DNA from 2 places in the Brevundimonas sp. SL161 genome. Region 1 is predicted to be linked to the other one. Evidence: predicted binding sites of a transcription regulator. Region 1 holds the regulator's gene; the other holds the start of a gene.
What was found. The regulator LexA, encoded in region 1, represses DNA repair genes until DNA is damaged. The targets are predictions, from matches to a motif close to ATGTTCNCNANNTGTTCT.
Positions count from the first base shown of each region.

Region 2: uvrA (excinuclease ABC subunit UvrA) is a predicted target of LexA. The motif match lies at 2,595-2,612, and genes of this name have one in related genera.

Region 1 is NZ_JAFCVJ010000015.1:47,692-52,071, forward strand. Features, by position in the region: gene ACP7AU_RS11620 (ComEC/Rec2 family competence protein) at 1-1,851, shown strand, start outside; gene lexA (transcriptional repressor LexA) at 1,848-2,540, opposite strand; gene trpC (indole-3-glycerol phosphate synthase TrpC) at 2,780-3,568, opposite strand; gene trpD (anthranilate phosphoribosyltransferase) at 3,565-4,380, opposite strand, start outside.
Region 2 is NZ_JAFCVJ010000009.1:82,837-87,216, reverse strand. Features, by position in the region: gene uvrA (excinuclease ABC subunit UvrA) at 1-2,504, opposite strand, end outside; gene ACP7AU_RS08705 (hypothetical protein) at 2,636-2,827, opposite strand; gene ACP7AU_RS08700 (EAL domain-containing protein) at 2,879-4,380, opposite strand, start outside.

The DNA.
Region 1 (4,380 bases):
GTGGCGGCGCCGATCGCGCCGGCGCTGGCGGAGCCGACCGTCGTCGAGGGCTGGGTCGTCGATGTCGACAGCCCGGGCGACCGCGGCCATCGGATCGTCGTCGCGCCGGTGCGGATCCGGGGGCTGGAGCCCGAGGCGACGCCAATCCGGCTGCGGGCGACGGTGCGGGGGGGGCCGCCGACCCCGGGCTCGGCGATCCGGCTGTTCGCCATCCTCAATCCGCCGCCGCCCCCGGCCAGTCCCGGGGCCTATGATTTCGGCCGCAACGCCTGGTTTCAGAGGCTCGGCGGCACGGCTTTCGCACTGGGCGAGACGCGGGAGGCGTATCTGGCGCCGCCGCCATGGCGACTGCGGCTGTCGATGGCGGTCAACGGCGCGCGGTTCGCCCTGTCGCAGCGGATCGTCGCCCGGCTGGGCGAGCGGACGGGCGGGATCGCGGCGGCCATGACCACGGGCCATGAGACCTGGATCGCGCGCGAAGACCTCGATGCCATGCGGGATTCCGGCCTGGCGCACATCCTGTCGATCTCGGGTCTGCACATGGCCATCGTCGGCGGGTTCGCCTTCTTCCTTGTCCGGCTTGGCGTCGCCGCCTGGCCGTGGCTGGCGCTGAGGGTGTCGGGCAAGAAGGTGGCGGCGGTCGCGGGGCTGGTCGCCGTGTGGAGCTATCTGGTGCTGTCCGGCGCGCCCCCGCCGGCGCAGCGGGCGGCGATCACGGCGTCGGTCGCTTTCGCGGCGATCCTGCTGGACCGGCCGGCGATCACCATGCATGCGCTGGCGCTGGCGGCGATGGTTGTCCTGATCCTTCAGCCTGAGGCCATCGTGACGCCGGGCTTCCAGATGTCGTTCGCAGCGACGGCGGCCCTGGTGGCCTTGTCGGAGGGCTGGCCGCCGAGGACACGGGAGCTGTCCGTGCCCTGGCCGATCGCGGCGTTCCAGTCGGCGCGGCACTGGCTGTTGATCGCCGTGACGGCCAGTCTGGTGGCCGGCGCGGCGACCGGACCGTTCGCGGTCCAGCATTTCAACAGGGCGGCCATGTACGGGCTGCTCGCCAACCTGACGACGTCGCCTATCGCGGACTTCGTGATGATGCCGGCGCTGGCGCTGGGAGCCTTGCTGGAGCCCATCGGACTGGGCGGGCCGTTCCTGTGGGTGGCCGGCAAGGGAGTCGACCTGATGCTGGCCATCGGTCACTGGACGGCGGGGCTGCCAGGGGCGGTGAAGACCATCGCCAGCGCGCCGGACCATGTGCTGCCGATCTCGTTCCTCGGCGTCCTTTTCCTGTGCCTGTGGCAGGGGCGGCTGCGGTGGCTGGGCCTGCCCTTCGCCTGCGCTGTCCTGCTGTGGCCTCGCGCGCCCACACCGACGCTCTGGATCGGGGATGGCGGAACGAACGCGGCGTTCAGCGAGGCGGGCAAGGCGGTCGTGGTGCGGCCGGGCGTGCGGCAGTTCGCGGCGGACCTGTGGTCGCGGCGGCGCGGGCTGACGCTGGAGCCACGACCCGAAGACGGATGGGTCTGCGCGCGATCAAGCTGCGCTCCGGCCAAAACCGATAGGGCGCCCATCGCCCTGTGGTGGGGGAAGGCCGCGCCGGACGCCGGCCAGCTCGCCGCCTTGTGCGCCTCAGCGCCGCTGGTCAGCGTCCGAGCCGTTGTCCAGGACCTGCCGCCAAGCTGCGATGGAAAACTGGTGCTCGACGGACTGGATTATGCGCAGGGCGGTTCAGTCGAGTTGTGGCGCACCGCTCAGGGCTGGCGCGCGGTCTGGGCCACTGATGTGCGGGGCGACAGGCCTTGGAGCCGCATCAGCGATCCCGATGCGGCGGATGTGGTCCCGAGTGACGGCGTCTAGTGGTATTGGCGGATCAGGCCGACCAGCTTGCCCTGGACCTCGACCTGGTCGGGACCGAAGATGCGGGTCTCGTAGTTGCGGTTGGCGGGCTCCAGGGCGATGGAATTGCCCTTCTTGCGCAAGCGTTTGAGCGTCGCCTCTTCACCTTCAACCAAAGCCACGACGATCTCGCCGGATGCGGCGGTGTCGACACGCTTGATAACCACCAGGTCGCCGTTGAGGATGCCGGCCTCGATCATCGAATCGCCTTCGATCTCGAGCATGTAGTGCTCGCCGGCGCCCAGCATGGATTCGGGCACCTGATAGCGGCCGTGGTCCTGTTGCAGGGCGGCGATGGGCACGCCGGCGGCGATCTTGCCGACCAGAACCAGTTCGCGGGTGTCGTTGGCGGGCTCGGCGGCAGGGCTGCGGCCCCCGCCCTCGATGACCGCCGGGGTGAAGCCCGCGCGGCCACGCACAGCTCCCGCCGTCGCCTGTTCCGGCAGCTTGGTCACCTCAAGGGCGCGGGCGCGGTGGGCGAGGCGGCGGATGAAGCCGCGTTCCTCCAGCGCCGTGATCAGCCGGTGGATGCCCGACTTGGACGCCAGATCCAGCGCCTCCTTCATCTCGTCGAACGACGGCGAAACGCCGGTCTCCTTGAGTCGTTCATGGATGAACATCAGGAGTTCGTGCTGCTTGCGCGTCAGCATGGTGGGAATCGCCTCCAGAACAAGTCGTGAACCGTTGCCGATGTTCTGTAAGTGTTCTTGCCTAATGTCAACTTAACGGCAGAGGCGAATACCCTCTCCCGGTGGAAGGGGGCCTGAGCGCCCGAGAGCGGCGCGATCGGTCTTGCGCGAAACGGCGAGTGTCGTGCGCTGCTGGTGAGGTCCGATCCTCATCCGTCTCGCTTCGCGAGCCACCTTCTCCCAGCGGGAGAAGGAAGACCCTAGGCGAGCAGAGCTTGCGTCGCGGCCGTCACGTCCGCCTGACGCATCAGGCTTTCGCCGACGAGGATGGCCGCGGCGCCAGCGCTGGAGACATCCAAGACATCGGCCGGGCTGAAGATCCCGCTTTCGGCCACCAGAAGCGAGCCCGCTGGCGACAGCGGGGCCAGGCGGGCCGTGGCGCGGAGGTCGACGTCGAACGTTCGCAGGGAACGGTTGTTGATGCCGACCAGATCCCCGCGCAACGCGGCGGCGCGCTCCATCTCGGCCTCGTCGTGGGTCTCGATCAGGGCGTCCATACCGAAGCGTTTCGCCTCGGATAGCAGCTCGCCGGCCAGAACGTCGTCGATCATAGCCAGGATGATCAGGATGCAGTCGGCGCCCAGGGCGCGGCTCTCGGCCACCTGCCAGGGGTCGACGAGGAAGTCCTTGCGCAGACAGGGCAGGGCGACCGCGGCGCGGGCCTGGATCAGATAGTCGTCGGCGCCCTCGAAGCTGGGGCCGTCGGTCAGGATCGACAGGCAGGCCGCGCCCCCCGCCTCGTAGGCCTGCGCCAGGGCCGGCGGGTCGAAGTCCGCACGGATCAGGCCCTTTGATGGACTGGCCTTCTTGATCTCGGCGATCAGGGCGGGGCGGCCGGGCGCGGCGCGGCGCTCCAGCGCGCTGCGGAAGCCGCGCGGCATGCCGGCGATCAGCGCCAGGGATTCGATCTCCGCCTGCGGCTGGGCGGCCTTGCGGGCGGCCACGTCCTCGCGCTTGTAGGCGGCGATACGGTCGAGGATGTCGGTCATGCGGGGTCTTCGGCAACGGGCGGCGGCATCGAGGTGATGCGGGCCAGATCGGCGAGCGCCCGGGCCGCCCTGCCCTCGTCGATGGCGACAGCGGCGAGGGCCACGCCGACTTTGAGGTCCGGCGCCTTGTCCGCGACCACCAGGGCGGCGGCGGCGTTCAGCAGCACGACGTCGCGATAGGGACCGGTCTCCCCGGCCAGCAGGGCGGTCAGGGCCACCGCATTGGTCTCCGCGTCGCCGCCGCGCAGGGCTTCGATGTCGGCGCGGGGCAGGCCGGCGTCCTCGGGCGTGACGGTGAAACGGCGGACGACCCCGTCCTTCCACTCCGCCACCTCGGTCGGTCCCGTGGTGGTCAGTTCGTCGAGGCCCTGACCGTGGACGGTCCAGGCCCGGGTCGCGCCGAGCCGGCCCAGCACCTCGGCCAGCGGCTCGACAAGGCGCGGATCATAGACGCCCATGACCTGACGTTTGGCGCCCGCTGGATTGGAGAGCGGTCCCAGAAGGTTGAAGACGGTGCGGAAACCGATCTCGGCGCGGACCGGTCCGACGTGGCGCATGGCGCCGTGGTAGGCGGGGGCGAACAGGAAGGCGATGCCGGCCTCGTCGAGCGCCTGCCGCTGCTGCGCCAGTCCCGCGGTCAGGTCGACGCCGAGGACGCTGAGCACGTCCGATGACCCGGATTTCGAACTCATGGCGCGGTTGCCGTGTTTGGCGACCTTCAGGCCCGCGCCGGCCAGCACCAGGGCGGCGGCGGTCGAGATGTTGAAGGTGTGGGCCCCGTCGCCGCCGGTGCCGCAGGTGTCGATGACGTC
Region 2 (4,380 bases), on a different contig from region 1:
GACTGGCCGACCTTGACGTAGTCGAGGCCGACTCGTGACAGGGTCAGCATCTTGTCGCGGATCGGCGGCACGGCCTTGAAGAAGTGGCCGGCCTCCTCGACCGTCATGTCCAGCACGTCGGATATGCTCTTGCCCTTGAAGACGATCTCCAGCGTCTCGCGGTTGTATCGCTTGCCCTTGCAGACGTCGCAGGTGACATAGACGTCGGGCAGGAAATGCATCTCGATCTTGATCAGGCCATCGCCCTGACAGGCCTCGCAGCGCCCGCCCTTGACGTTGAAGCTGAACCGCCCGGGCCCATAGCCGCGCGCCTTGGATTCCGGCAGGCCCGCGTACCAGTCGCGGATGGGCCCGAAGGCGCCGGTATAGGTGGCCGGGTTGGAGCGCGGGGTGCGGCCGATGGGCGACTGGTCGATGTCGATGACCTTGTCGAAATGCTCCAGCCCCTCGATCCGATCGAAGGGGGCCGGGGCGTCGGAGGCGTTGTGAAGCCGGCGCGCGGCAGCCTTGTAGAGGGTCTCGATCGTAAAGGTCGACTTGCCGCCCCCCGACACCCCGGTGACGCAGGTGAACAGGCCGACGGGGATTTCGCCCGTGACCGCCTTCAGATTGTTGCCGGTCGCGCCCGAGATCCTGAGCATCTTCTTGCGGTCGATCGGACGGCGGCCTTCCGGCGGCAGTTCGATCTCACGCTCGCCGGTCAGGTATTTGCCGGTCAGGGACTTCGGATTGGCCATGACCTCTTCGGGCGTGCCCTCGGCGCAGATCTCGCCGCCGTGGACGCCGGCGGCCGGCCCCATGTCGATGACATAGTCGGCGGTCATGATCGCCTCCTCGTCGTGTTCGACGACGAGGACGGAGTTGCCGAGATCGCGCAGACCCCGGAGGGACTCCAGCAACCGGCTGTTGTCGCGCTGGTGCAGGCCGATCGACGGCTCATCCAGTACATAGAGCACGCCGGTCAGGCCCGAGCCGATCTGGGAGGCCAGGCGGATGCGCTGGCTCTCGCCGCCGGACAGGGTGCCGGACGACCGCGACAGGCTGAGATAGTCGAGGCCGACATTGTTCAGGAAGCGCAGCCGGTCGCTGATCTCCTTAAGGATGCGGCGGCCGATCTCCATCTGCTTGTCGGTCAGCTGGTCGGGCAGGGCGCTGACCCAGTCGTAGGCCTTCCTGATCGACAGCATGGAGATCTCGGCGATGTCGTTGCCGGCGATCTTCACCGCCAGGGCCTCGGGCTTCAGCCGCTTGCCGCCGCAGGCGTCGCACGGCGTTTCTGACTGGAACCGGCCCAGTTCCTCGCGGACCCATGCGCTGTCGGTCTCGCGCCAGCGGCGGTCGAGGTTGGGCACGACCCCCTCGAACGGTTTGGAGACCTCGTATTTCCGGGCGTTGTCGTCATAGACGAACTTGATCTTCTCCGAGCCCGTGCCGTTCAGGATGACGGACTGGGCCTTCTCGGGCAGCTCGCGCCACGGCTTGTCCATCGAGAAGCCGTAGTGGAGCGCAAGCGCCTGCAGGGTCTGGGTGTAGAGCGGCGAGGGGCCGCGCGACCACGGGGCTACCGCGCCCTTGTGCAGGGTCTTGTCGCGGTCCGGGATGACCAGGTCGGCGTCGAAGGCCAGCTTGACCCCCAGGCCGTCGCAGACCGGACAGGCGCCAAACGGATTGTTGAACGAGAACAGCCGCGGCTCGATCTCGGCGATGGTGAAGCCGGAGACGGGGCAGGCGAACTTCTCGGAGAAGGTGATCCGGCGCGGTTCCTGGCCTTCCTCGGCATTGGCCCATTCCGCGACGGCGATGCCGTCGGCCAGACCGAGCGCGGTCTGCAGGCTGTCGGCGTAGCGCGCCTCAAGACCCGCCTTGGTGACGATCCGGTCCACGACGATGTCGATGTCGTGCTTGAATTTCTTGTCGAGCGTCGGCGCGTCCTCGATGGCGTAGAAGGCCCCGTCGATCTTCAGACGCTGGAAACCCGAGCGCTGCCACTCGGCCATCTCCTTCTTGTATTCGCCCTTGCGACCCCTGATGACCGGGGCCAGCAGCAGCAGGCGCTCGCCCTCTGGCAGGGCGCCCAGTTTGTCGACCATCATGGAGATGGTCTGGCTTTCGATCGGCAGGCCGGTCGCAGGCGAGTAGGGCACGCCGACGCGCGCCCACAGCAGACGCATATAGTCGTGGATCTCGGTCACCGTGCCGACGGTCGAGCGCGGGTTCTTCGACGTCGTCTTCTGTTCGATCGAGATGGCCGGCGACAGGCCCTCGATCAGGTCGACGTCCGGCTTGCCCATCAGCTCCAGGAACTGGCGCGCATAGGCGCTGAGCGACTCGACATAGCGGCGCTGGCCCTCGGCATAGATGGTGTCGAAGGCGAGTGAGGATTTGCCCGACCCCGACAGGCCGGTCATGACGACCAGCTTCTCGCGCGGGATGTCGACATCCACACCCTTGAGATTGTGCTCGCGGGCGCCGCGCACGCGGATGAAGTTGTGCTTTTCGGTCATGCTGCCAGGAAACGGGGGCCGGGAACGCGGGAGACCGGACGAGGTCCGGAGCGACAACGCTATATGGGAACTGATCCGGGGATATCAGCAAGAACAATATGGGAACATCAAGGCGCTGCCGCCAGATGCTGTCAATCCAGCAGCGCGGCGCGGGTGTTCAGGGGGACGACGCAGGGGATGTCCTCGACACCCCCGATGTAGCGGTCGTCTACGTCGGGCAGATCCGTTCGGCGATTTCGGTCGTCCGGAGCGTGCAATCGTCGGCAAGCACCTGGAATCGATGGCCGGATCAGGACGGTTGCGGCGAGGATGGGGCGGACCAAGGCGACCTCCGGATGCCGGCGGCCTGACCTGTCACGCTTCGCGGCGTTCCGTCAGCCCCAGCCGAAAACGGCGCCCACGCGTCGGACGGCGGCGGCCGGCTCGCCATAGGCCAGCACGGTGCGCGGTTCGGCTTCGGCCTTGCCGAACAGCCAACCTTGCCCCTGATTCACGCCGAGATCGCGCAGGATGTCCGCCACGTCCTCGGTCTCGATCATCTCGGCGATGGTTTCGACCTTCATCGAGCGACAGAGGTCGACCAGATGGCCGATCATCGTCCGGGCGCGAGAGTCGGTCTGGATCCCCTCCACGAACCGTCCATCGATCTTGACCGTGTCGACCGAGAGGCCGCGCAGGTAGTCATAGGAGGCCGAGCCGGCTCCGAAATCGTCAATACAGACCCTGATGCCGGCCGCGCGTAGCGCGCCCAGTCGGCGGTTGGCGGACTCGATATCCGCCAGGGCGGCGGACTCGGTCACTTCGACGATCAAGCGGCGTCTCTCGTCGGGCTTGGACGCCGTCATTCGCAGGACGGCCTGCACATAGCGGTCGTCGGCCAGCGAAGCCCCGGAGACATTGACCGCGAACTTCATGAGACCGGCGCCGGGGCGCCGGAGCCGGCTGAGAGCCTTTTCCGCCACCGCGATGTCGAAGGCGTCAATCAGGGCGAGTTCTTCCGCCATCCGGATGGTGTCCGCCGGCCCGGCGGAACCCTTGAAGCGCGCCAGCGCCTCGAAATGATGGACCCCGCCGGTCTTCAGGTCGACGATCGGCTGGTAGTGAAGATCGAAACTACGATCGCGCGCCATGGCCCTGAAGGCGTCGGCATCCTTGAGCGTGCGGGACAGGGATGCGGTGAACGATAGCTCGGGCCCGCCCGCGCCGCCGTTCAGGCAGCCTTCGACAGCGAAGCGCAGCGCCCGGAGGGTGTTCAGGGTGTTGCCGCCGGTCTCCGTGCCCACGTCCGTCGCGGCGACATCGAGCGTCAGGCCCTCGCTGAGGCCCAGTTCACGCATCTCCCCGGCGAGGTCATGGGCGATCGTGCGGTCGCGCAACATGGCGAAACGCTCCGGGCCGAGTTTGCCGGCGCTGGCTCCGTCGATCGAAGCCGCCTGGAGCGCGGCCTCGACCCTCGCCGTCAGGCGTTGGCCCGCCTCGCCAAGGCCTTCGGCCGCCGCGAGACCGACGACATCGACGAAGGCGACCGTCATGTCCGCCGAGGCGTCGGGCGCCGTCAGCAGGTCGCGGGCGCGATCCAGGAAGGCGCCCGGCGTCAGCGCCGGCCGCGCGTGAGGATCGTGGAGCGCATAGGCCGGGCCCTCCCAAGCCACCGAGATCGAGATGTTCGGTGCGAGGTCCGGCAACCCGAAAAGCCGTATTGTCGCCCGGCGCACGCGGTCATCGCCGGACCTAAAGAGCACTTCGACCGGGGCGGATCGCGAGCCGGCGGCAAGATCGGCCACGACCCGCTCGAGGAGCTTGGCGCTGGCCTTGCCGATGCCGTCGAAAAGGGAGCTGCCGATAAGGGATTCCGCCGACGTCTGAGCAGAGGGAC